DNA from 3 places in the Streptomyces sp. NPDC046197 genome. Region 1 is predicted to be linked to each of the others. Evidence: riboswitches for the same ligand, from Rfam matches in the RefSeq annotation. Region 1 holds a riboswitch; each other region holds the start of a gene.
The links. Region 1 has a riboswitch for S-adenosylmethionine ahead of AB0A61_RS08270 (putative leader peptide). Riboswitches for the same ligand answer to the same signal wherever they lie in the genome.

Region 1 (7,881 bases):
CGAGAACACCGTCTCGACGACCACCGAACCGGCGATCAGCTGCCCCACCAGCAGGCCGACGACCGTCAGCGCCGGCAGGGACGCGTTGCGCAGGGCGTGCCGCAGATGCACCCGCCACCGGTCGGCACCCTTGGCCCGCGCGGTCTCCACATACGCCTGGTCCAGTGCGGTGAGCAGGCTCTTGGCGAGCACCTGGGCGACCTGCGCGCCCGTCGGGACCGCCAGCGTCAGGGCCGGCAGCACCAGCCCCTCCAGGCCGTCGTTGCCGAACGCGGGGAACCAGTGCAGCCGGAAGGAGAACGTCTCGACGAGCAGCAGCCCCACCCAGAACGTCGGGACGGACACCCCCAGCGGCGGCAACGACAGCAGCAGCTGCCGCAGCCAGCGCCGGGTGGTGTAGGTCGCCAGCACCGCCAGACCACCGCCGAGCAGCACCGCCAACAGCAGAGCGGCACTGGTCAGTTGGAGGGTCTGCGGCAGCGCGTCGGCCAGCGTCGAGGTGACCGGACGGCCGGTGGCGACCGAGTCGCCGAAGTCCCCGCTCATCGCCCCTCCCAGACAGTCGGCGTACTGCACCAGCACCGGCTTGTCGAAGCCGTACTCGTGCCGCAGCGCGACCAGCCGGGCCGGATCGACGTCCCCCGAGTCCATCCCGGCACTGGCCATCGCGGTGACCGGGTCACCGGGCAGCCAGTTCAGTACCAGGAACGACACCGTGTACGCCGCCCACAGCACCCCGACCGCCTGCGCCAGTCGCTTGATCACATAGCGGCGCATGCGCTAGCCGATCCAGGTGTCGTGCAACTGGATGCGGCTGCCCGAGTCGAAGTCGAGGCTGTGCACCTTCTTCGACACGGCCAGCTGGGTCTGGAGTTCCACCACCGGCACGTTGTACGCGTTCTGCACGATCAGCTTCTGCGCCTCGTCCACCAGCTGCTCGCGCTTGGCGGTGTCCGTGGTCGCGGCCTGGCCGGACAGCGCCGTGTCCAGGGAAGTGGCGGGCAGGCGATAGAAGTTGGCCAGCCGGGTGGAGAAGGAGGTACGCAGGATGTCAGGGTCGGAGCGGGTCACGTTGCCCCACACCAGATCGAAGTCACCGCCCTGGAGTGTGGTGGCGAACTGGCTGACCTGACCCTGCTTGAGCACCACGTCGATCCCGACGGCCTTCAGCTGCTGCTGGACCAGCTCCAGTGCGGGCTGGTTGGTGGCGGCGTTGGGGAACCAGCTGATGGTCAGGCTCAGCTCCTTGCCGTCCTTGGCGCGTATGCCGTCACTGCCGGCTTTCCAACCGGCCGCTTCCAGCAGGGACTTTGCCTTGGCCGCGTCGAAGGCGAGGTCCGAGGAGAGGTCGGTGTAGTCGGGCGTGGTGTGCGCCAGGACGCTGGTCGCCGACTGGGTGCCGGTCGGGAACACGGTGTCGGCGATCTGCTTGCGGTCGATGGCCGCCAGGATCGCCTGACGCACCTTTACGTCCTTCAGCAGCGGCCGCGAGTTGTTGACGCCGAGCCCGAAGACCACGCCGGGGTTGGCCCGGCGCAGCAGGGTGACCTGACCGCCCCCGAGTGCCGCCTCGTTGGCCTTGCCGACGCTGCTGATCGCGTCCACCTGCCCGGACTGGAGGCTGCCGGCCCGCACCCCCGCCTCGGGGACGACCTTGAAGACCAGCTTGTCCAGGTAGGTCTCGCCCTTCTTGGACCACAGCGAGGAGCCCCAGTCGTAGCCGGTGCGCTTGGCCAGAGTGATCGACTGGTTCTGGACGTACTGCTTGAGCACGAACGGCCCCGACCCGATCACACCGTCGCTGCACTTCTGCTGCGGGGTCTTCTTCACGCTCGCCGACGACTCGATGCCCAGCGAGTGGGTCGAAGTCGCCTGGAGGAACTGGGTGTTGGGCTCCTTGAAGGTCACCTTGACGGTGAGCGGGTCCACCGCGGTGGTGCTCTTGACGCCGCTGAGATAGCCCTGGGCGAGGACCCCGAGGGCGCCGAGCTCCGGCACCGCGTCGAGGTTGTCCTTGACCACCTGCGCGGTCAGCCGGGAGCCGTCGCTGAAGGTGACGCCCGAGCGCAGATGGAAGGTGAACTCCGTGGCGTCGGCGTTGATGTCCCAGCTCTTGGCGAGCCACGGCACGATCTTGCCGGTCCTGGGGTCCTGGTCGGTCAGGGAGTCCACGGTCTGGCGCACCGAGTAGATGCTCTCGTTGCTGCCGACCTGCTGTGGATCCACGCAGCCGGCGTCGGAACCCACCGCGAAGGTCAGGGTGCCACCGGACTTCGGCCGGCTGCTTCCGCTACCGGAGTCGTCGCCCGAACCGCAGGCGGTCAGCAGAACACTTGTGGTCAGCAGGGCGGCGAGGGGCGCCCAGCGGGGGGCTCTGAAAGCCGGAAGTGCGTTCACGGAGGGTTCTCCTACTCGTGTCACCAGGCAAGAAGGCGCCGTACAAGGCACGACCGTGCATGGGTGTACGGCCCCGGCCGGTACCAGACCGGTGGCGGGGAAGCGCTGTGCAGACAGGGATCAGGGCGGAGCGGGGGGCAGCCGCAGGCGGGTGCGGTGACGGCCGGTGCGTGCCGGACCACGACCGGCGGCGGAAGGGGCCGTCAGGCCTGACAGAGGCAGCTGGTCGAGCGCTTGAGGTCGATATGGCGCCGACGCGAGAGCCGGGAGAACACGGTGGCGCCGACGAAGCGGGCGCTGAGGTCACCACCGTGCCGCATACCGGTCCTCCACATTTCCGGCCCCGGTCACGAGGCCACGCGCTTGCGGAGATCGTCGGTGATCCCGCCGGGCTTTCACCTGGAGCACCCCACCGCGCGGGGAGGGTTGCCGGTCAGCGAGCCAGGGCTTGACGCTGACACTCAATGCCGTTCGTGATCGTACGGAGGGCTCTTGTCGTGCGTCAATGCCGGAAAGCGACGCCCTGCAGGGGCAGTCGGACCGGTACCGGTTCCGGCTCAGGAACCGCCGCGCTCGCGGGGGATCTTCTGGCCGGCCTCGATCGCCACCGGCAGCCGGTTCTCGGCCGGGGGCAGCGGGCAGGTGGCCAGGTCCGTGTAGGCGCACGGCAGGTTCGCGGCGCGGTTGAAGTCCAGGACGACCGTACCGTCGGCGGCGGGCGGCTCCAGGGTCAGGGCCCGGTTGGCGGCGTAGGTGGTGACTCCGGAGGTCGCGTCGGTGAACAGCACCATCAGTCGGCCCGCACCGTGGCCGGGGAACGCGGTCAGCGACAGGGGGCGCCCGTCCAGCTCGAACTCGACCCTGCCCGGAGCGTCGTACACATGCTCAAGGCCCTCGACCGCGGCGCCCACGGTGGTCGGTCGTGGCGTGTCGAAGGGGATGCAGCGGCCCGTCACGGCCCAGCGCGGGTCGGGGGCGTAGGCGGGCGTTCCGGTGAAGGCCGTGCGCAGCGGTGCGTCCGGGTGCCGGGGGCGCACGATGTCGTGCCCGCCGCGCCTGGCGATCTCGATGACGGCGTCTCCCCAGACGGCGTCGACGCCGCCGCGTTCGGGAAGCATGCCGAAGCGGTGTTCACCGTGCACCGGGGTTCCGTCGACGATCAGTTCCTCGCCGTCGTCGAGGTCTGCGACGACCCCGTCGGGGCCGGTGCGCCACGCACCGGGCGCGTCCGGGAAGCGCTGGGGCCGGTCGTCGAGCCAGTGCAGGCCGGTGACCGCCAGGAACCCGTGCGGGTCGGCGAGCCGGGCCTCATGGGCGCGGTACCACTCCCGCCAGTTCTCGGTGAAGGCATGGAAGTCGGTCGTGGTGGCCTCGGTGGTCATGGGTTCTCCTTCGTCACGGGGGTGCAGGGGGGCCGGTCGGGCCGTCGGTTCGACCGGCGTGCTCAGCGGGCCAGTTCGCCGAGGAGCCGCCAGGTGCGTCGGCGGTCGGCTTCTCCCGCGATCTCGGTGCCCGAGAACACGACCTCGGTGGCGCCGGCGTCGCGGTAACGGCGTATCCCGGCCTCGACGGTCTTCTCGTCGCCGATCACGGCCAGGTCGGCGGCCCGCCGGCCGCCGGAGAGCTCGATGACCCGGGCGTAGGACGGGATCTGTTCGTAGAACGCGAGGTTCTCGGTGGCCTTGGCCCGCACCGCCTCCACGTCGTCGGTGACCACGCCGGGCACCAGGGTCACGATCCTGGGCGCGGGACGACCGGCGGCCTCGGCGGCTGCGGTCAGGGCGGGCGCGATGTGTTCCGCAAGGGCGCGCGGTCCCGCCAGGTAGGGCAGGATCCCGTCCGCCAGCTCACCGCTGACCCGCAGCGCCTGTGGCCCCATCGCGGCGACCAGGAGGGGGACACCGCTCTCGGCACCTGGTACCCGCGCCGGGACCGGGGTGGTCGCAGTGAGCAATTCGCCGTGGAAGTCCGCCGTGCCGGTCTCGGTCAACTGCCGCAGTGCGGTGAGGAATTCACGCAGGCGGGCGATGGGGCGTTCGAAGGGCAGGCCGAAGCCGGTCTCCGTCAGCAGTTTCGTGCCCAGGGCCAGGCCGAGGTGGTAGCGGCCGTGGGTCGCGGCCTGGGCAGTCTGGGCCTGGCTGGAGACCAGCAGCGGGTGGCGGCCGAAGACGGGGATCGCGGAGGTGCCGACCTGCAGTCCGGGCACCTCGCGTCCGACGATCGCCGCGAGCTGGGGTGAGTCCGCGCCGAAGGTCTGCCCGAACCAGGCCGACCGCAGACCGGCGCCCGCGGCCTCCTGGGCCAGTTGCACGGTGGCGTCGACCTGGTTCGGCGCGTCGGACGCGTTGAGCGCTACTCCAACAGTCATGTCAGTCAGAACAGGCGTCGGTCGAACCCGCATTCCGGTCTGTGCGTGACAGCTTCTTGTCAGTCATGTGTACTCAGTCCTGAGCGGAAAGGCCATTCCGGTGCTCGTCCCGCCTGCCGTCGGTCCCGCGCGGACCGGTGCGTGAGAGGTTCGCGCAGGCCGAGGTTCTCGCGCAGGGTGGTGCCGGTGTACTCGGTGCGGTAGACCCCGCGTTCCTGCGGTGCCGGGACGAGCAGGTCGACGATGTCGTCGGGGCCGTCGGGGCCGTCGGGGATGAGGTACGGCGTGACGTTGAAGCCGTCGAGCGCGCCGTGCCGCACGAAGTGGGCGAACTTGTCGGCCGGGCCGGACGGAGTGCCGACGTGCCCGCGTTGCGGGCCGAGCGCGATGACGGTCTCGCGCAGCGTCCAGCCGTGCGCCTTCGCCTTCGCCCGCCATTCGGCCACGACCGCGCGCGGATCGGCGATGCGCCGGGCGCCGAAAGAGCCGTCGTTCTCGGTGACGACCGGATCCTCCTTCGGCAGTGGCCCGTCGGCGTCGCGGTCCGAGAGGTCGAAGCCCCACAGCAGCCCGGCGTCCTTTTCACCTACGTCGTCCGCCCCGGCGAATGTCAAGGTGGTACATGGTTGGCGGGGCGTCTCACCGCTGGGACGCCTGCGTGCCTTCCTGTGCTTCGACTGCGCGGATCTTGCCCGCCGTCGACGTCCCCGTCCACGTCGACGGGGACGTCGGGCAAGCCGTACCGAGCGTCGACCGGCGCGGAGGTGCTGCGTGTCCGCGATGCAAGACCTGTCCAAAAAAGCATTGACCAACGTGGTGGCCGTCTGCTGGACTCCCGTCCCATGAACCCGCGCGTGGACCTGACCCGGCGGCGCCACATCGATCTGGCGCACGTCTCCAGCGCGTTTTGTTGTCACTGACCCGGCAAGTGGTCGCCGGCATCGGCCGGTGTGCATAGTCGGCGCGCGCCGGGCCGGGGCGGTGTGAAACCGCCCGCACTGCGATGCTTCCCCATCGGATCGTCGTATCCGCCTCCTGTGAGTTCTCAGCCTCGTATCAGCCGCAAGCCTGTTCGCGCACGCCGACCGGGTCGCTGAGAACGCGGCTGTAGCAGTCCTGCGACCACGCTTTTTCTCTCCGGCCCGGCCGATTCGGCGTTCCGCGTGCCGGGTCGATCAGCCCTGCGCGCCACCAGCGCCTTCATCCAACTGCCCCGCACGCCTTGGTGTGCCCATCCGTCCGGGAGGGACCCCCTCATGCCTCCGTCCATCCGTAAGCTCACCGGCCGTATCGGCGCAGTCGTCGAGGGCGTCGACCTCGCGACGCCACCGGACTTCTCGACGATCACCACGCTCCGGGACGCCCTCAACGAGCACAAGGCGATCGTGTTCGACGGTGTGCGGCTCGACAACGCCGGCCAGGAGCGTGTGGCCGGGTGGTTCGGCGAGCTGACGACCGCTCATCCGAACGTGCCGGCGGCAGACGGCACGACGAACGTGCTCGCCATCGACAGTGAGACCTCCAAGGCCAACGCCTGGCACACGGACGTCACCTTCGTTGTCAACCCGCCGCAGCTCACCACGCTCCGGTCGATCGTGACCACGCCGTACGGCGGAGAGACGCTCATCGCCAACGCCGCCGCGGCCTACCGCGACCTCCCCGAACCGCTGCGCGCCCTCGCCGACACGCTGCGCGTCGTACACACCAACCAGTACGACTACGCGCGCCCCGCAGCCGTGACCGCCGAACAGCAGGAGTACGACCGCATCTTCGTCTCGACGCCCTACGAGGCCGAGCACCCGGTCGTGCGGGTGCATCCGCTGACGGGCGAACGCGGTTTGTTCATCGGGGGGTTCGCCAAGCGGATCGTCGGGCTGTCGGGCAGTGACTCGGTGGACCTGCTGCGCATCCTGCAGTCGTACGTGACCCGTCCGGAGAACATCCTGCGCTGGACCTGGTCCCCGAACCAGCTGCTGATCTTCGACAACCGGATCACCCAGCACTACGGAGTGGACAACTACGACGACCACCCGCGCCGCCTCAACCGGGTGACGGTCGCGGGTGAGGTGCCGACCGGTGTCGACGGCCGCCGCAGTGAGCAACTCGTCGGCGATTCCTCGCACTACAGCAGCGTGTTGGCGGTGGCGGCATGACCGAGCTCAGTCTCAAGGCGCCGGTCGTCACCGAGCGCCCGGACGCCGAGACGGCGAGCGTACGCGAGCGTGAGGTGTTCCTGCCGCGCGACGCCCGCCGAAGCACATCACTCAGCACACTCCGCGAGCGCCTGCGCTGGCCGCTGGGCATCTACACGACCCCGGTCGCGATCCTCATCGCCTGGGAGGCGCTCGCCCGGGCCGGAGTGGTGTCGAAGACCTACGCCCCGGCGCCGACCTCGATCGTGAAGTCAGCCGCCGATCTGTGGCAACAGGGTGTCCTCGGGCCCGACGTGGCCATTTCGCTGCAGCGGGCCGACATCGGTCTGGCGATCGGTCTGACGGTGGGGATCGTCACCGGCGTGCTCGGCGGGCTGCTGCGCAGCGGCGAGTACCTGTTCAACGGCCTCGTGCAGGTGCTCAACACGATCCCCCTCCTCGCCGTACTGCCGTTGATGATCGTGTGGTTCGGCATCGACGAACTCACGAAGGTGCTGCTGATCTCCTTCGGCGCCGGCGTCCCGATGTATCTCAACCTTTTCGCCGCGATCCGGGGCGTCGACCAGCGGCTGATCGAGATGGCGCGCACGACAGGTGCGGGCACCTGGCGCCTGGTGACGCGGGTGCTCGTGCCCGGAGCCCTGCCGGGGTTCCTGGTCGGCCTGCGGTTCTCCCTCGCATACAGCGTCCTGGGTCTGGTCGCAGCCGAAACGGTCAACGCCGACAAGGGACTCGGCTTCCTCATCACTCAGGGGCAGACCTATCTGCAGACCAACCAGGTCTTCGTGGGGCTGGTGATCTACTCGCTCCTCGGTCTGCTCGCCGACCAGTTCGTCCGAGTTCTCGAGCGGGTGCTGCTGCGGTGGCGGCCCAGTTATGAGGCGTCATGAGCAGCACGATCGCGACGGAGCGCCGTCGGCAGACCGGGGTCGTCGTCGAGCAGGTGGTCCGTCGGTTCGGTGA
Region 2 (7,881 bases), on a different contig from region 1:
CCAGCCGGCGAGGTTGAGGTCGGAACCCTCGAACTCCGGCAGCCAGTAGCGGCGCGTGGAGGCGTGGAAGACGTCCACTCCGGCCGCCGCCAGCGGGGTCAGGATCGCCTCCAGCTCCTCCGGGGTCTCGGCGAGCCGAGCGTCGTAGGCCTCCTGCTTCCACTGCGAGTAGCGGAAGATGATCGGGAAGTCGGGCGAGACGGCGGCGCGGACCGCCGCCACGATCTCCGCGGCGAACCTGGTGCGGGCCACCGGGTCGCCGCCGTAGCCGTCCGTACGGCGGTTGGTGCCTTCCCACAGGAACTGGTCGAGCAGATAGCCGTGGGCGCCGTGCAGTTCCACACCGTCGAAGCCGATGCGCTGGGCGGCGGCCGCCGCCTCGGCGAACGCGCCGATGACCTCGTCCAGGTCCTGCCGCGTCATCGCCCTGCCGGTGCCCTCGGTGCCGTCGATGCGCAGCCCGGAGGGGCCCACCGCAGGGGCCTCGGGGTAGGGCGGCTCGCCCGGCTTGCGGACCATGCCGATGTGCCACAGCTGCGGCACGATCGTGCCGCCCGCCGCGTGCACCTCCTCGGCGACCTTCGCCCAGCCCGCGAGCTGCTCCTCCCCGTGGAAGCGCGGCACCCGGTCGCTCTGCCCGGCGGAGTCGTGCCCCACGTACGTGCCTTCCGTGACGATCAGACCGACTCCGGCGGCGGCACGGCGGGCGTAGTACGAGCGCACGTCCTCGCCGGGGATGCCGCCCGGGGAGAACATGCGGGTCATCGGGGCCATGACGATCCGGTTGGGGACCGTGAGCCCGTTGAGCGCGATCGGACGGGAGAGGATCTGGGCCGCGCGGGAGGCGGGGGACGTGTTGACGGTCACGTGGGGGCTCCTCGTGAGTGGCTCTGTCGACCAGGCGGTATGTGCACGCGCATTGTTGCAGCTACTAAAGTAACTGCCCCCGCAGTGGGCCCATTCCGCAGCCGGCCGGGCCATCGTGTGATCCCGGACACGCCCGAGGGCGGCACTCCCTGCTTCCAGGGAGTGCCGCCCTCGGTACGAAAGGACGGTCGATCAACCGGACCGGTCGATCAGAAGTCCATGTCACCGCCCGGCATGCCGCCGCCGGCCGGCGCGGCGGCCTTCTCCGGCTTGTCGGCGATGACGGCCTCGGTGGTGAGGAACAGCGCGGCGATGGAGGCGGCGTTCTGCAGCGCGGAACGGGTCACCTTCGCCGGGTCGATGATGCCCTCGGCGATCATGTCGACGTACTCGCCGGTGGCGGCGTTCAGACCGTGGCCGACGGCCAGGTTGCGCACCTTCTCCACGACGACGCCGCCCTCGAGACCACCGTTGACGGCGATCTGCTTCAGCGGGGCCTCCAGGGCCAGCTTCACGGCGTTGGCGCCGGTCGCCTCGTCGCCCTCGAGCTCCAGCTTCTCGAAGACCTGGGAGGCCTGCAGCAGGGCCACGCCACCACCGGCGACGATGCCCTCCTCGACGGCCGCCTTGGCGTTGCGGACGGCGTCCTCGATGCGGTGCTTGCGCTCCTTGAGCTCGACCTCGGTGGCGGCACCGGCCTTGATGACCGCGACACCGCCGGCCAGCTTGGCCAGGCGCTCCTGGAGCTTCTCGCGGTCGTAGTCGGAGTCGCTGTTCTCGATCTCGGCGCGGATCTGGTTCACGCGGCCCTGCACCTGCTCCGGGGAGCCGGCGCCGTCGACGATGGTGGTCTCGTCCTTGGTGATGACGACCTTGCGGGCGCGGCCCAGGAGGTCCAGGGACGCGTTCTCCAGCTTGAGGCCGACCTCCTCGGAGATGACCTCGCCGCCCGTGAGGATGGCGATGTCGCCGAGCATGGCCTTGCGGCGGTCACCGAAGCCCGGGGCCTTCACGGCAACCGACTTGAAGGTGCCGCGGATCTTGTTGACGACCAGGGTCGACAGGGCCTCGCCCTCGACGTCCTCGGCGATGATCAGCAGCGGCTTGCCCGACTGCATGACCTTCTCCAGGAGCGGGAGCAGGTCCTTGACCGAGGAGATCTTGGAGTTGGCGATGAGGATGTACGGGTCCTCGAGCACCGCCTCCATGCGCTCCATGTCGGTCGCGAAGTAGGCGGAGATGTAGCCCTTGTCGAAGCGCATGCCCTCGGTGAGCTCGAGCTCCAGACCGAAGGTCTGCGACTCCTCGACGGTGATGACGCCTTCCTTGCCGACCTTGTCCATGGCCTCGGCGATGAGCTCACCGATCTGGGTGTCGGCGGCGGAGATGGAGGCCGTGGAGGCGATCTGCTCCTTGGTCTCGACCTCCTTCGCCTGGTCGAGCAGGGCGGCGGAGACGGCCTCGACGGCCTTCTCGATACCGCGCTTGAGGGCCATCGGGTTGGCGCCGGCGGCGACGTTGCGCAGGCCTTCCTTGACCAGGGCCTGGGCGAGAACGGTCGCGGTGGTCGTACCGTCACCGGCGACGTCGTCCGTCTTCTTGGCGACTTCCTTGACCAGCTCGGCGCCGATCTTCTCGTACGGGTCCTCGAGCTCGATCTCCTTGGCGATGGAGACACCGTCGTTGGTGATCGTGGGGGCGCCCCACTTCTTCTCAAGGACGACGTTGCGGCCCTTGGGGCCGAGGGTCACCTTGACGGCGTCCGCGAGCTGGTTCATGCCGCGCTCGAGGCCGCGCCGCGCCTCCTCGTCGAACGCGATGATCTTGGCCATGTGAAGTGGTCCCTCCAGGACTGGGGGTGATTACTTCGGACCGCGCCCGCGCCCGCGACGGACGGCCCCGGCCGGTGGTTCCCTGCCCCACCCGGTCCGTGGCCTCACCGACCCGGTCCTTCATTGTCACTCTCACCTTCAGAGTGCTAACGCCAATGATTAGCACTCGACCCTCCCGAGTGCAAGCGACCAGGGGGGAGCGGCGGCCGCGGTCAGCCCCGCGCGAACAGGCGTGTCGCAGGGCGGCGCGCCCGGACCCGGACACGCCGAAGGGCCCGCACCACGGTGAGGTGCGGGCCCTTCGACAGAAGACGTTTCTTGCGGTGGTCGCGCGATTCAGGCCGTGACGCGGACCATGTCGGCCTGCGGGCCCTTCTGGCCCTGCGAGATCTCGAACTCGACCCGCTGGCCCTCTTCCAGCGTGCGGTAGCCGTCCATCTGGATCGCGCTGTAGTGGACGAAAACGTCCGCACCACCGTCGACCGCGATGAAGCCGTACCCCTTCTCCGCGTTGAACCACTTGACGGTGCCCTGAGCCATGCCTAACTCCCCTATTACTGGCCCTTGCACAGATCCACACCTCGCGGACCCGGGTCAGACCTCACCCCCCATGGATTGGGGGCGTGCGCCGGAACGCGTCGACCGCGGCTGAATGTATCTGTCCAACTGCCGTCTGCAACAGGTCAATCGGACGAGAATTCCAGACGCGCATGGTCCGGAATTTGGCGAAAAATCACCTGAATTCAGGGCAAGTCAGACCCCGCAAACGGCGCAAAAGCCGCAAATCGCCCTCGCACTTTGGCTACTTCTTGTCGGGCATGCGGCAGGAATCCATGGCTTGCGCCCCTGAGATCAGGAGCGCGTTCCCCAACTGTACCGCGCTCAATCACACTGAATTGCCCCCTCCGCTTCTCTCACGGAGGAGGCAATTCGATGAACTCTCAGTGACGGGCATTACCGAAGGTAATGACGAGGCCGTCCGGGGCCGCCGCGCGGCACGCCGACGCGCCGTCAGCCGCCGGCCACCGCCGGAATGATCGAGACGCCGGCGCCGTCCGGGGTGGCGGTCTCCAGGCCCTGCTCGAAGCGGACGTCGTCGTCGTTGACGTACACGTTGACGAAACGGCGCAGCCTGCCCTGGTCGTCCAGGACCCGGGCGGCGATGCCGTTGTGGTTCTTCTCCAGGTCGGCGATGACCTCGGCCAGGGTCGCGCCCTGGGCCTTCACCTCGGCCTGGCCGCCGGTGTAGGTGCGCAGGATGGTCGGGATGCGAACGGTCACGCTCATGCGAGGCCAGCCTCTCGGAAGGAGTCCAGGTTCGGACGGATCGTCGCGGTGAGCCCGGTACCCGCCACCGCGTCCAGGGTCTTGAGACCGTCGCCCGTGTTGAGGACGACGGTGGTCTTGGCCGGGTCGAGCACGCCGTTGTCGATCAGCTTCTTCGTCACCCCGACCGTCACACCGCCCGCCGTCTCGGCGAAGACGCCCTCGGTCCGGGCGAGCAGCCTGATGGCGTCGACGACCTGCTCGTCCGTCACGTCCTCCACCGCACCGCCCGTGCGGCGCGCGATGTCGAGGACGTACGGGCCGTCGGCCGGGTTGCCGATGGCGAGGGACTTGGCGATGGTGTTCGGCTTCTGGGGACGCACGACGTCGTGGCCGGCCTTGAAGGCGGTCGACACCGGCGAGCAGCCCTCGGCCTGGGCGCCGAAGATCTTGTACGGCCGGTCCTCCACCAGCCCGAGCCCGATCAGCTCCTGCAGACCCTTGTCGATCTTGGTGAGCTGTGAGCCGGAGGCGATCGGGACCACGATCTGGTCGGGCAGCCGCCAGCCGAGCTGCTCGCAGATCTCGTACGCCAGGGTCTTGGACCCTTCCGCGTAGTACGGGCGCAGGTTGACGTTGACGAAGCCCCAGCCCTCGCCGGCCGGGTCACCGATCAGCTCGGAGCAGAAGCGGTTCACGTCGTCGTAGTTGCCCTCGATGCCGACGAGCTCACCGCCGTAGATCGCGGCCATGACGACCTTGCCCTGCTCCAGGTCGTGCGGGATGAACACGCACGAGCGGAAGCCGGCCCGCGCGGCGGCGGCACCGACGGCACCGGCCAGGTTGCCGGTGGAGGAGCAGGACAGGGTGGTGAAGCCGAAGGCGCGGGCGGCCTCCAGTGCCTGGGCGACGACACGGTCCTTGAAGGAGTGGGTCGGGTTGCCGGAGTCGTCCTTCACGTACAGCCCGCCGGTGACGCCGAGTTCGCGGGCGAGGTTGTCGGCCTGGACGAGCTTGGTCCAGCCCGGGTTCAGGTTCGGCCTGGTCGCCACGTCCGCCGGGACGGGCAGCAGCGGCGCGTAGCGCCAGATGTTCGCGGGGCCCGCTTCGATCCGCTTGCGCAGTTCCTCGGTGTCGTAGGCCGAGAAGTCGTAGGCGATCTCCAGCGGGCCGAAACACTCCTCGCAGGCGAACACAGGACCCAGAGGTACACGGTGGCCGCATTCGCGACAGGACAGCGCGGCGGCGGGGCCGAGGTCGACGGTGGGGTCGGTGCTGCTTGCAACAGTCTGCACAGCCATGTGAGGCGAGGCCCTTTCTCCTCATCTTCCTCACGACGCATCTCGCCGTGAGACGGATTTGGCACCTTCCCTAGCCGGGAGCCTCGCGAAGACGATCTGCTGTGCTCGCAAGCAGTCGATACGAGAACCGGCTGGAGGGTTGCCGGGGCTTCATCGGGCCGTGTCCCTCTGCCCCTCTGGATGAGCGGTATGTGGTTGTGAAGCCGCGGCGACCCCCGACACGTGATGGTCATCCGCGTTGTTCAAGACTGTAACCGACGGCCACGACAGTTGAGATAGTCGTCCGAACCGCGAGACGGATCACCGGACCGTGTGATCCGTGCCGTGATCCGAACACCAGTGAGGAGCCGCCGACCGTGCTGGAAGAAGTCGAGCGCTGGCTGAGGACACGCTCCTGGTCCGTGACCGATCGCCCGCTCCACACGATCCTGGCCGCCAAACGCGCGAGCGGCTCGTCGGTCAGCGTCGTGCTGCCCGCGCTCAACGAGGAGGAGACGGTCGGCGACATCGTCGCCGTCATCCGCCACGACCTCATGGAGCAGGTGCCACTCGTCGACGAGCTCCTCGTCGTCGACTCGGGCTCCACCGACCGCACCTCCGAGGTGGCCGCCGCGGCCGGCGCCCGGGTCGTCCACCGCGACGACATCCTGCCGCGCATCCCGGCCGTGCCCGGCAAGGGCGAGGTGCTGTGGCGCTCGCTGCTCGTCACCCGCGGGGACGTCGTCTGCTTCGTGGACGCCGACCTGAGGGAGTTCTCCTCCGACTTCGTCACCGGGATCGTGGGCCCGCTGCTCACCGACCCCGGTGTGGACCTGGTGAAGGCCATGTACGACCGCCCGCTGACGCTCGCCGGCGAGTCCGCGTCCGGCGCGGCGGCAGGTCAGGGCGGACGCGTCACCGAGCTGATGGCGCGTCCACTGCTGAACATGCACTGGCCCCAGCTGGCCGGCTTCGTGCAGCCGCTCGGCGGCGAGTACGCGGCCCGCCGCTCGCTGCTGGAACAGCTTCCCTTCCCGGTCGGCTACGGCGTCGAGCTCGGCATGCTGGTCGACGCGCTGCACCTGGTGGGTCTGGACGCGCTCGCGCAGGTCGACGTCGGTGTGCGCAAACACCGGCATCAGGACGGGCAGGCGCTGGGCCGCATGGCCGCCGCGATCTACCGCACCGCCCAGCTCCGTCTGGCCCGCGGCCATCTGATCCGCCCCTCCCTCACCCAGTTCGAACGGGGTGAGGACGGCTTCGAGCCGCGCACCTACTCGGTGGACACCGAGGAGCGGCCGCCCATGGTGGAGATCGCGGAGTACGCGGCCCGGAAGGTGGCGTAAAACGCCGGCCCGGCCGTATACGGCCACCCACGAAGCGGAACCGTACGTTTGAGCGTTTCCGGGCCGGGCTAGGTTGAGGACCATGGTTTCAACGCACGGTGCCGAGGTGCTGGTCGCGTCCAACCGCGGCCCGGTTTCGTACGAAGTGCGCCCCGACGGTGGGGCCGGCTCGCTGCACGCCAGACGCGGCGGCGGCGGGCTGGTGTCCGGGCTGTCGGCGATCGGCCCGGACGCGGGCGCGGTGTGGGTGTGCGCCGCGCTGAGCGACGCCGACCGCGAGGCGGTGCGCCGCTTCGAGGGCGGCCGCCGGCTGCCCGCCGACGCGACCGGCGGTCAGCAGGTACGGATGCTCGACATCGACGCGGACGTCTTCGCCGACGCCTACAACGGCATCGCCAACTCCGTGCTGTGGTTCGTCCACCACATGCTCTACCAGACCCCGCTGGAGCCGGTCTTCGACGCGGAGTTCCGGCGCCAGTGGGCGTCGTACGAGGCCTACAACCGGGCCTTCGCGCAGGCGCTGGCGGAGGAGGCGGCCGAGGGCGCGGCGGTCCTGGTGCAGGACTACCACCTGACGCTGGTGCCGGGGATGCTGCGCGACTTCCGGCCGGATGTGCGCATCGGCCATTTCTCGCACACGCCGTGGGCACCGGTGGACTACTTCCGGATGCTGCCGGACGACATCGCCGAGCAGGTGCTGCGCGGCATGCTGGGCGCCGACCGGCTCGGTTTCCTCACCCGGCGGTGGGCGGACGCGTTCACCGGGTGCTGCGAGGCGCTGGTCGGCGGACTCGGGGGCACCCGGGTCGGGGTGCACGGGCTCGGCGCGGACGCGGACTTCCTGCGCAGGCGGTCGCGGGAGGCCGACGTGGACGAACGCATGGCCGCGCTGCGCGCGGAGATCGGCACGGGGCCCGACGGGCGCGCCCGCAGGACCATCGTGCGGGTGGACCGGACCGAGCTGTCGAAGAACATCGTGCGGGGCCTGCTGGCCTACCGGCAGCTGCTGGAGGACCACCCGGAGTGGCGCGAACGGGTGGTGCACCTCGCCTTCGCCTACCCCTCGCGCCAGGACCTCGCCGTCTACCGCGACTACACGGACGAGGTGCGGCGGCTGGCGGAGGAGATCAACGGGCAGTACGGCAGGCCCGGGTGGACGCCGGTGGTGCTGCATGTGAGGGACGACTTCGCCCGCTCGCTCGCGGCCTACCGGCTGGCCGACGTGGCCCTGGTGAACCCCGTCCGGGACGGCATGAACCTGGTCGCCAAGGAGGTGCCGGTGGTGTCCGA
Region 3 (7,881 bases), on a different contig from region 1:
AGCCGTCGACTTCCAGGTCGGCACCGGCCGTATGCCGGCCCAGCAGCCGGGCGCGCAGGTCCCGCGCAAGAAGGTCATCTACAAGCAGGCCGAGATCGACCAGATCGCCGCGTACATCGCCTCCCTCGGCGCCGGCCCCGTGGTCCCCACGAAGAACCAGTACAGCCCGGACGGGGCGGACATCGGCCGGGGTGGTGAGCTGTTCCGTACCAACTGCGCCCAGTGCCACAATTTCACCGGCAAGGGTGGTGCGCTGACGCACGGCAAGTACGCCCCGGACCTGTCGGGTGTGACCCCGAAGCACATCTACGAGGCCATGCAGACCGGCCCGCAGAACATGCCGTCCTTCCCGGACACCACGCTGACGTCGAAGAACAAGAAGGACATCATCGCGTACCTGAACGCGGTCAACGGCGACCAGACCGAGCAGCCCGGTGGTATGGACCTGGGTGGCCTCGGGCCGGTCAGTGAAGGTCTGTTCGCATGGATCTTCGGACTCGGTGTCCTGATCGCGGTCGCCGTCTGGGTCGCCGCTCGGACCGCAAAGGCCAAGAAGTCATGAGTAGCCAAGACATTCCAGAAGAGAACCTGCCTGCTGAGCAGGGCGCCCACGAGCACGGTGCGGTCTCGGTCGCGGACGAGCGGAACCCGTTCGCCGACCCGGGCCTGCCGCCCCACGAGCACCGGATCCAGGACATCGACGAGCGGGCCGCCAAGCGGTCCGAGCGGACGGTCGCCCTCCTGTTCACGGTGTCGATGCTGGCCACCCTCGGCTTCATCGCCTCGTATGTGACGATCCCGGCCGACAAGTCGATCTTCGTCTTCCCGATCGGCCACATCAGCGCGCTGAACTTCGCGCTGGGCCTGACGCTGGCTGTCGCGCTCTTCACCATCGGCGCGGGCGCGGTCCACTGGGCCCGCACCCTGATGTCCGACGCGGAGATCGCCGACGAGCGTCACCCGATCGAGGCCTCGCCGGAGGTCAAGGCGAAGGTTCTCGCCGACTTCCAGCAGGGCGCCAAGGAGTCCGCGCTCGGCCGTCGCAAGCTGATCCGCACCACGATGTTCGGCGCGCTGGCCCTGTTCCCGCTCTCCGGCGTCATGCTGCTGCGCGACCTCGGTCCGCTGCCCGGGAACAGCCTGCGTCACACGCTGTGGGCCAAGGGCAAGCGCCTCGTCAACACGAACACGAACCTGCCGCTGCGTCCCGAGGACGTCGCCGTCGGTTCGCTCACCTTCGCCAAGCCGGACGGCCTGAACGAGACGCAAGAGGACTTCCAGAACGAGATCGCCAAGGCGGCCCTGATGATCGTCCGGCTCCAGCCGGAGAACATCAAGGACAAGCGCGAACTCGACTGGGGCCACGAGGGCATCGTCGCCTTCTCGAAGATCTGCACCCACGTGGGCTGCCCGATCTCCCTGTACGAGCAGCAGACGCACCACGTGCTGTGCCCGTGCCACCAGTCCACCTTCGACCTCTCCGACGGTGCCCGAGTGATCTTCGGCCCCGCCGGCCACGCCCTGCCGCAGCTGCGCATCGGTGTGGACAGCGAGGGTTACCTCCAGGCGCTCGGCGACTTCGAGGAGCCCGTCGGTCCTGCATTCTGGGAGCGCGGATGAGCACTTCAGCCAGCAACACGAATACGTCCGACGCGGGGGGCCGCTCCCGCAGTAACGCCCCGGCGGGTGAGCGCGTCGCCGACTGGGCGGACGGCCGGCTCGGGATCTACTCCCTGGCCAAGTCCAACATGCGCAAGATCTTCCCCGACCACTGGTCGTTCATGTTGGGTGAGGTCTGCCTCTACAGCTTCATCATCATCATCCTCACGGGTGTGTACCTGACGCTGTTCTTCCACCCGTCGATGAACGAGGTGGAGTACCACGGCTCGTACGTCCCGCTGCAGGGACAGCTGATGTCCGAGGCGTTCAGCTCGACCCTGCACATCTCCTTCGACGTGCGCGGTGGTCTGCTCATCCGGCAGATCCACCACTGGGCCGCGCTGATCTTCCTCGCCGGCATGTTCGTGCACATGATGCGCGTGTTCTTCACCGGCGCGTTCCGCAAGCCGCGTGAGATCAACTGGCTGTTCGGCTTCCTGCTGTTCGTCCTGGGCATGTTCACCGGCTTCACCGGCTACTCGCTCCCGGACGACCTGCTCTCCGGCACCGGTGTCCGCTTCATGGAGGGCGCGATCCTGTCCGTGCCGATCGTCGGCACGTACCTGTCGTTCTTCCTCTTCGGCGGTCAGTTCCCCGGCCACGACTTCGTGGCGCGGTTCTACTCGATCCACATCCTGCTGCTGCCGGGCATCATGCTCGGCCTGGTCGTCGGCCACCTGATCCTGGTCTTCTACCACAAGCACACGCAGTTCGCGGGTCCCGGAAAGACCGAGAAGAACGTCGTCGGCATGCCGCTGCTGCCGGTCTACATGGCCAAGGCCGGAGGCTTCTTCTTCCTGGTCTTCGGTGTCATCGCGGCCATCGCGGCGGTCACCCAGATCAACCCGATCTGGGCCATGGGCCCCTACCGTCCGGACCAGGTGTCCACCGGCGCCCAGCCCGACTGGTACATGGGCTTCGCCGAGGGTCTCATCCGCTTCATGCCGGGCTGGGAGGTCAACTTCTGGGGTCACACGCTCGTCCTGGGCGTGTTCATCCCGCTGGTGCTCTTCCCGCTGGTCCTGGCGGCGATCGCGGTCTACCCGTTCATCGAGTCCTGGGTCACCGGCGACAAGCGCGAGCACCACATCCTGGACCGCCCGCGCAACGCCCCGACGCGTACCGCCTTCGGTGTCGCCTGGGTGACGATCTACATGATCACCCTGGTCGGCGGTGGCAACGACCTGTGGGCCACCCACTTCCACCTGTCGATCAACGCGGTCACCTGGTTCGTCCGGATCGGCTTCTTCGTCGGACCGATCCTCGCGTTCATCATCACCAAGCGGATCTGCCTCGGCCTGCAGCGTCGGGACCGCGACAAGGTGCTGCACGGCCGCGAGACCGGCATCATCAAGCGCCTGCCGCACGGTGAGTTCATCGAGATCCACGAGCCGCTCAGCCAGGAGCAGCTGCACACGCTCACCGCGCACGAGCAGTACGCTCCGGCCGAGATCGGCCCGGCGGTCGACGAGAACGGCGTCGAGCGCAAGGTGAAGGGCTCCGAGAAGCTGCGCGCCAAGCTGAGCAACGCGTACTACGGCGAGGAGAACCAGATCCCGAAGCCGACTGTCGAGGAGTACCGGGAGATCACGAGCGGCCACGGCCACCACTGACCTCCCAGCGTCGCCACGCCACGCGAAGGGCCCCGTCCGGTGTACGGACGGGGCCCTTCGCCGTGCCCGGGGCTGGATAGGGTGGACCTGTTCGAGACCTGCGTCCCGTAGTCCGGGACACCGACCCAGGAGCGGCTTATGAGCGCTGTGACCCCCGCTGGAGGCGACATCGCGGCGGGCCGTTCCTGGCCCGCGGTACTGAACGCCCTGCTCGACGGCCGCGACCAGAGCGCGGACGACACGGCCTGGGCGATGGACCGGATCATGCGCGGCGAGGCGACCGACGCCCAGATCGCCGGGTTCCTGGTGGCCCTGCGGGCCAAGGGCGAGACGGTCGAGGAGATCACCGGGCTGGTCCGGGCCATGTACGAGCACGCGAACGTGATCGAGGTAGCCGGTCCGACCGTCGACATCGTGGGCACCGGCGGCGACGGCGCGCGGACGGTGAACATCTCCACGATGTCCTCGATCGTCGTCGCCGGTACCGGCGCGAAGGTCGTCAAGCACGGCAACCGGGCCGCCTCGTCCGCGTCGGGCTCGTCGGACGTCCTGGAGAAGCTCGGCATCAATCTGCAGCTGACCCCGAAGCGGGTGGCGGAGGTCGCCGAGGAAGCGGGCATCACCATCTGCTTCGCGGTGAAGTTCCACCCGGCACTGCGTCATGTGGCCGCCGCCCGGGGCCAGTTGGGCATCCGCACCACCTTCAACGTCATCGGTCCGCTCACCAACCCGGCGAAGGTGAAGGCCCAGGCGGTGGGCGTCGCGGATCCGCGCATGGCGCCGGTCGTCGCGGGCGTCTTCGCCGAGCGCGGCAACTCCTCCCTGGTCTTCCGCGGCGACGACGGTCTCGACGAGCTGACCACGACCTCCACCTCCCGGGTGTGGATCGTCCGGGACGGCAAGGTCACCGAGGAGCGCTTCGACCCGCGGGACGTCGGCATCGAGCTGGTGCCGGTGGAGGCGCTGCGGGGCGCGGACGCCTCCTACAACGCCGAGGTCGCCCGGCGCCTGCTGGACGGCGAGACCGGCCCGGTACGGGACGCCGTGCTGCTCAACTCGGCGGCGGCCCTGGTGGCCCTGGAACCGGGTTCCGGGACCCTGGCGGAGCAGCTCCGCGCCGGGATGCAGCAGGCGGCCGAGTCGATCGACTCCGGGGCGGCGAAGCGGACGCTGGAGCGCTGGGTGGCCGCGAGCAACGCCTAGGGGTCGCCTGGGGGGTGTCTGACACCCCCTGGCCCCTCGCCGACGGGTGTCCCGCGATCCGGACACGGGTTGCGGGACCGCGATCACTTCGCGTACGTTCCAGTATCAGGTCATGAGTGACAGTCATGAGGCCCCGGCCGACTGTCCGGCAACCCTCCGTCCGTGGCGGGGTGCCCCGGGTGAAGACCGGGCCGCAGGCAGCGAGGTCTGCGGCAAGCGCGGACCCCTCGCACGCTCCTGACTGAGCGTGGGGCCAGGGGTCCTGGTCGTTCGAGGGAGCCTTCCGTGAGCAAGCGAATGCGATAGGGCGTAGAGCCCCGCCTCCGCATCCCCCTTCCCCCTCCTCCGTGCTCGAGCCGCATCCGCTCGCACGGTGGTTCCGCTTGCCTCTCACCGGAGTTCGCCATGTCTGTCTCCACCCTTGCCGCCGACCAGTCCGTTTGTGCCCCGCTGCCCGTTCTGGGACGGGATGTCACCGTCCCGCTCGTCACCGGCGGTGAGGTCACCTACGCCGCCCTCGACTACGCCGCCAGCGCGCCGGCCCTCCAGCGCGTGTGGGACGACGTGGCCGCGTACGCGCCGTACTACGGCAGCGTCCACCGCGGCGCCGGCTATCTCTCCCAGCTGTCCACCGACCTGTTCGAGAACGCCCGCAGGGCGGTCGCCGAGTTCCTCGACTGCCGCGGGACCGACCAGGTGGTCTTCACCCGGTCCACCACCGACTCCCTCAACCTCCTCGCCCGCGCGCTCCCGGCCGACTGCCAGGTCTTCGTCTTCGAGACCGAGCACCACGCCTCGCTGCTGCCCTGGAAGGACGCGCGGGTCACCTACCTCAACGCCCCCCGCACCCCGCGGCAGGCGGTCCAGACCCTGGAGCGGGCGCTGGCCGACCGCGACCCGCACGGCCCCGCCCTCGTCTGCGTCACCGGCGCCTCCAACGTCACCGGCGAGCTGTGGCCGGTACGGGAGCTGGCCGCCGCCGCGCACGCGCACGGCGCCCGCGTCGTCCTGGACGCCGCCCAGCTCGCCCCGCACCACCCGGTGTCGGTGCGGGACCTCGACGTGGACTGGGTCGCCTTCTCCGGTCACAAGCTGTACGCCCCCTTCGGCTCCGGCGTCCTGGCCGGCCGTGCCGACTGGCTGCGCGCGGCCGAGCCGTACCTCGCGGGCGGCGGCGCCAGCCGCAGGGTCACGCGCCGCACCGACGGGGGAGTGGACGTGGAGTGGCACGAGAGCGCCGCCCGCCACGAGGCCGGCTCACCGAACGTCATCGGCGCCTACGCCGTCGCCTCCGCCTGCAGGGCCCTCACCGAGGCCGGCTTCGACACCCTCGTCGCCCGCGAGCGGTACCTGATCGACAAGGTGCGGGCGGGCCTCGCCGGGGTTCCCGAGGTCCGGGTCCTCTCCCTGTTCGGCGACGACGCCCCGAGGGTCGGCGTGATCTCCTTCGTGGTGGCGGGCTGGAACAGCTCCCACTTCGCCGCCGCGCTCTCCGCCGAGTACGGCATCGGCGTCCGCGACGGCCTGTTCTGCGCCCACCCGCTGGTCCGCACTCTGCTCGGCAGTGACCCGCAGGCCCAGGGCGAGTGCGGCGCCCCCGAGGCCGCCCCCGGCGAGAAGTCCCTCAACGCCATCCGGGTCAGCTTCGGCGCGGGCACCCCGGACGAACACGTGGAGCGCTTCGTGCGCGCGGTGAAGGAACTGGTCGAGGAGGGCGCGAAGTGGACGTACCGGACGGAGGACGGCCGCTGCGTACCGGCCGTGTGACCTGAGGGACCTCTTGGGAGGCGGTGTTCACGTGTCGAGGCCGATCGCGAACGCCGCCTCCAGGTCGTGCTGCGAGTACGTGCGGAACGCGACGTGCGTGTCCGTCGCCTCCACCCCGGGGATCTTGCTGATCCGCCCCGGGATGACCTCCGCCAGATCCTCGTGCTCCTTCACCCGCACCATGGCGATCAGGTCGTACGTCCCGGTCACGGAGAACACCTCGCTGACGGAATCCAGCGCGGCGATCTGCTCGGCGATCTCGGGGATCCGGTCCACGCTGGTCTTGATGAGGACGATCGCGGTGATCACGGCTGTGTCTCTCCCTCGGGAGCCGGAGCAGGGGCGGCCTTCACTCTAGTCGTACGGCATCGCAGCCACGCGTAGAGAAAGCCCAGCCCGAAGCCCACCACGTGCGCGAGGTAGGCCACCCCGGGGCCCTGGGCGGCCCGTCCCGCCGCCACCCACTGCAGCGCGGCCCAGAACGGCAGGACGACCCACGCGGGAAGGCGCAGCGGCAGAAAGAACAGGAACGGGAAGAGACTGGTCACCCGGGCCCTGGGGAACAGGTACAGAAACGCGCCGAGGACCGCCGAGATCGCCCCGGAGGCCCCCACCAGGGTCTGCCCGGACGCGGCGTTGGCGGCCGCGTAGCCCAGCAGGGCGAGATAGCCGCAGCCGACGTAGAACAGCGTGTACTGGAGGCGGCCCATCCGTTCCTCGGTCATTGCCCCGAAGACGTAGAGGAAGAGCATGTTGCCCAGCAGATGGACCCAGCTGCCGTGCACGAACAGGGCCGTCACGGGGGTGAGGGCGGCCCGCGGGGCGCCCTCGAACAGCTCGGCGGGGATCACCCCCCAGCGGCGGAAGTAGACCTGCTGGGCGGCGAACAACCGGTCGCCGGAGCCGTACGCCGGATTCAGCCCCGCCGCCGGGCCGGCCAGGAAGATCAGGCAGCACGCGACGATCAGCCCGCACGTCACGGGCGCCGGCATGGTCCGCACCGCCCTGACCGCTCTGCCCGTCCGGCCGGCCGCGGCACTCCAGTTGCTGATCATGAACACAGAGCATGGCGTAACCGGACGGATCAGCACAGACCGCCTCGCCGCCGCGGAGGGGCGGGCGGCGGGTCCCCGCCACCCCGTAGGGTTACGAGCCACACGCACCAGGGAAGCTGGCGCGTCACGGAGACTAGAAGGAAGCGAACAGCCACGATGACGGTTCCCCTGCCGACCGCCACGACGCGGTGGCGCTGCACCCTCTGCGGCAACCTCACCCGCTTCGACGTGACGCGCTCGTCCAAGGTCGTCGAGTACGTTCACCTCGACCTGGCCGGTGAGCCGACGGTCGAGGAGCGCGAGGTGGTCAGTGAGACCATCGAGTCGGTGCGGTGCCGCTGGTGCAACGCCGTGGACCAGGTGGAACTCGTGGACAGGCCGGGCGCCGGCTCCTGAGCGGGAGCGGGGCCGGGGCAGGTGATCCCTCCGGGGGATCCCGCACAGGCATTGGGGTGACGGATGGTGGAGACACAAGGCGGGGGGCCGGGCGACGGCGCCGCCGAGGTGCTCGACCGTCCGCTGCCCGACGGTGTGCGCCGCAGGGTCGTGCAGATCGTGTCCGACGGGTTCGGCGGGCTGACCCT

Region 2: it holds a riboswitch for S-adenosylmethionine, as region 1 does, so the genes downstream of both, thrC (threonine synthase) here and AB0A61_RS08270 (putative leader peptide) in region 1, are expected to answer to the same signal.
Region 3: it holds a riboswitch for S-adenosylmethionine, as region 1 does, so the genes downstream of both, AB0A61_RS32210 (aminotransferase class V-fold PLP-dependent enzyme) here and AB0A61_RS08270 (putative leader peptide) in region 1, are expected to answer to the same signal.

What each region holds. Positions count from the first base shown of each region.
Region 1 is NZ_JBEYZY010000004.1:272,264-280,144, forward strand. It holds gene AB0A61_RS08260 (ABC transporter permease) at 1-777, opposite strand, end outside; gene AB0A61_RS08265 (ABC transporter substrate-binding protein) at 781-2,397, opposite strand; gene AB0A61_RS08270 (putative leader peptide) at 2,601-2,732, opposite strand; SAM riboswitch class IV at 2,752-2,866, opposite strand; gene AB0A61_RS08275 (DUF1684 domain-containing protein) at 2,955-3,779, opposite strand; gene AB0A61_RS08280 (LLM class F420-dependent oxidoreductase) at 3,842-4,765, opposite strand; gene AB0A61_RS08285 (hypothetical protein) at 4,825-5,379, opposite strand; gene AB0A61_RS08290 (TauD/TfdA family dioxygenase) at 6,022-6,918, shown strand; gene AB0A61_RS08295 (ABC transporter permease) at 6,915-7,808, shown strand; gene AB0A61_RS08300 (ABC transporter ATP-binding protein) at 7,805-7,881, shown strand, end outside.
Region 2 is NZ_JBEYZY010000017.1:115,461-123,341, forward strand. It holds gene AB0A61_RS23920 (NADH:flavin oxidoreductase) at 1-867, opposite strand, end outside; gene groL (chaperonin GroEL) at 1,077-2,699, opposite strand; gene AB0A61_RS23930 (cold-shock protein) at 3,036-3,239, opposite strand; gene AB0A61_RS23935 (MoaD/ThiS family protein) at 3,711-3,986, opposite strand; gene thrC (threonine synthase) at 3,983-5,266, opposite strand; SAM riboswitch class I at 5,285-5,453, opposite strand; gene AB0A61_RS23945 (glucosyl-3-phosphoglycerate synthase) at 5,623-6,591, shown strand; gene AB0A61_RS23950 (trehalose-6-phosphate synthase) at 6,674-7,881, shown strand, end outside.
Region 3 is NZ_JBEYZY010000032.1:13,584-21,464, reverse strand. It holds gene AB0A61_RS32230 (c-type cytochrome) at 1-562, shown strand, start outside; gene AB0A61_RS32225 (Rieske 2Fe-2S domain-containing protein) at 559-1,620, shown strand; gene AB0A61_RS32220 (cytochrome bc complex cytochrome b subunit) at 1,617-3,272, shown strand; gene trpD (anthranilate phosphoribosyltransferase) at 3,411-4,475, shown strand; SAM riboswitch class IV at 4,584-4,700, shown strand; gene AB0A61_RS32210 (aminotransferase class V-fold PLP-dependent enzyme) at 4,881-6,242, shown strand; gene AB0A61_RS32205 (Lrp/AsnC ligand binding domain-containing protein) at 6,270-6,551, opposite strand; gene AB0A61_RS32200 (rhomboid family intramembrane serine protease) at 6,548-7,297, opposite strand; gene AB0A61_RS32195 (hypothetical protein) at 7,454-7,693, shown strand; gene AB0A61_RS32190 (NYN domain-containing protein) at 7,757-7,881, shown strand, end outside.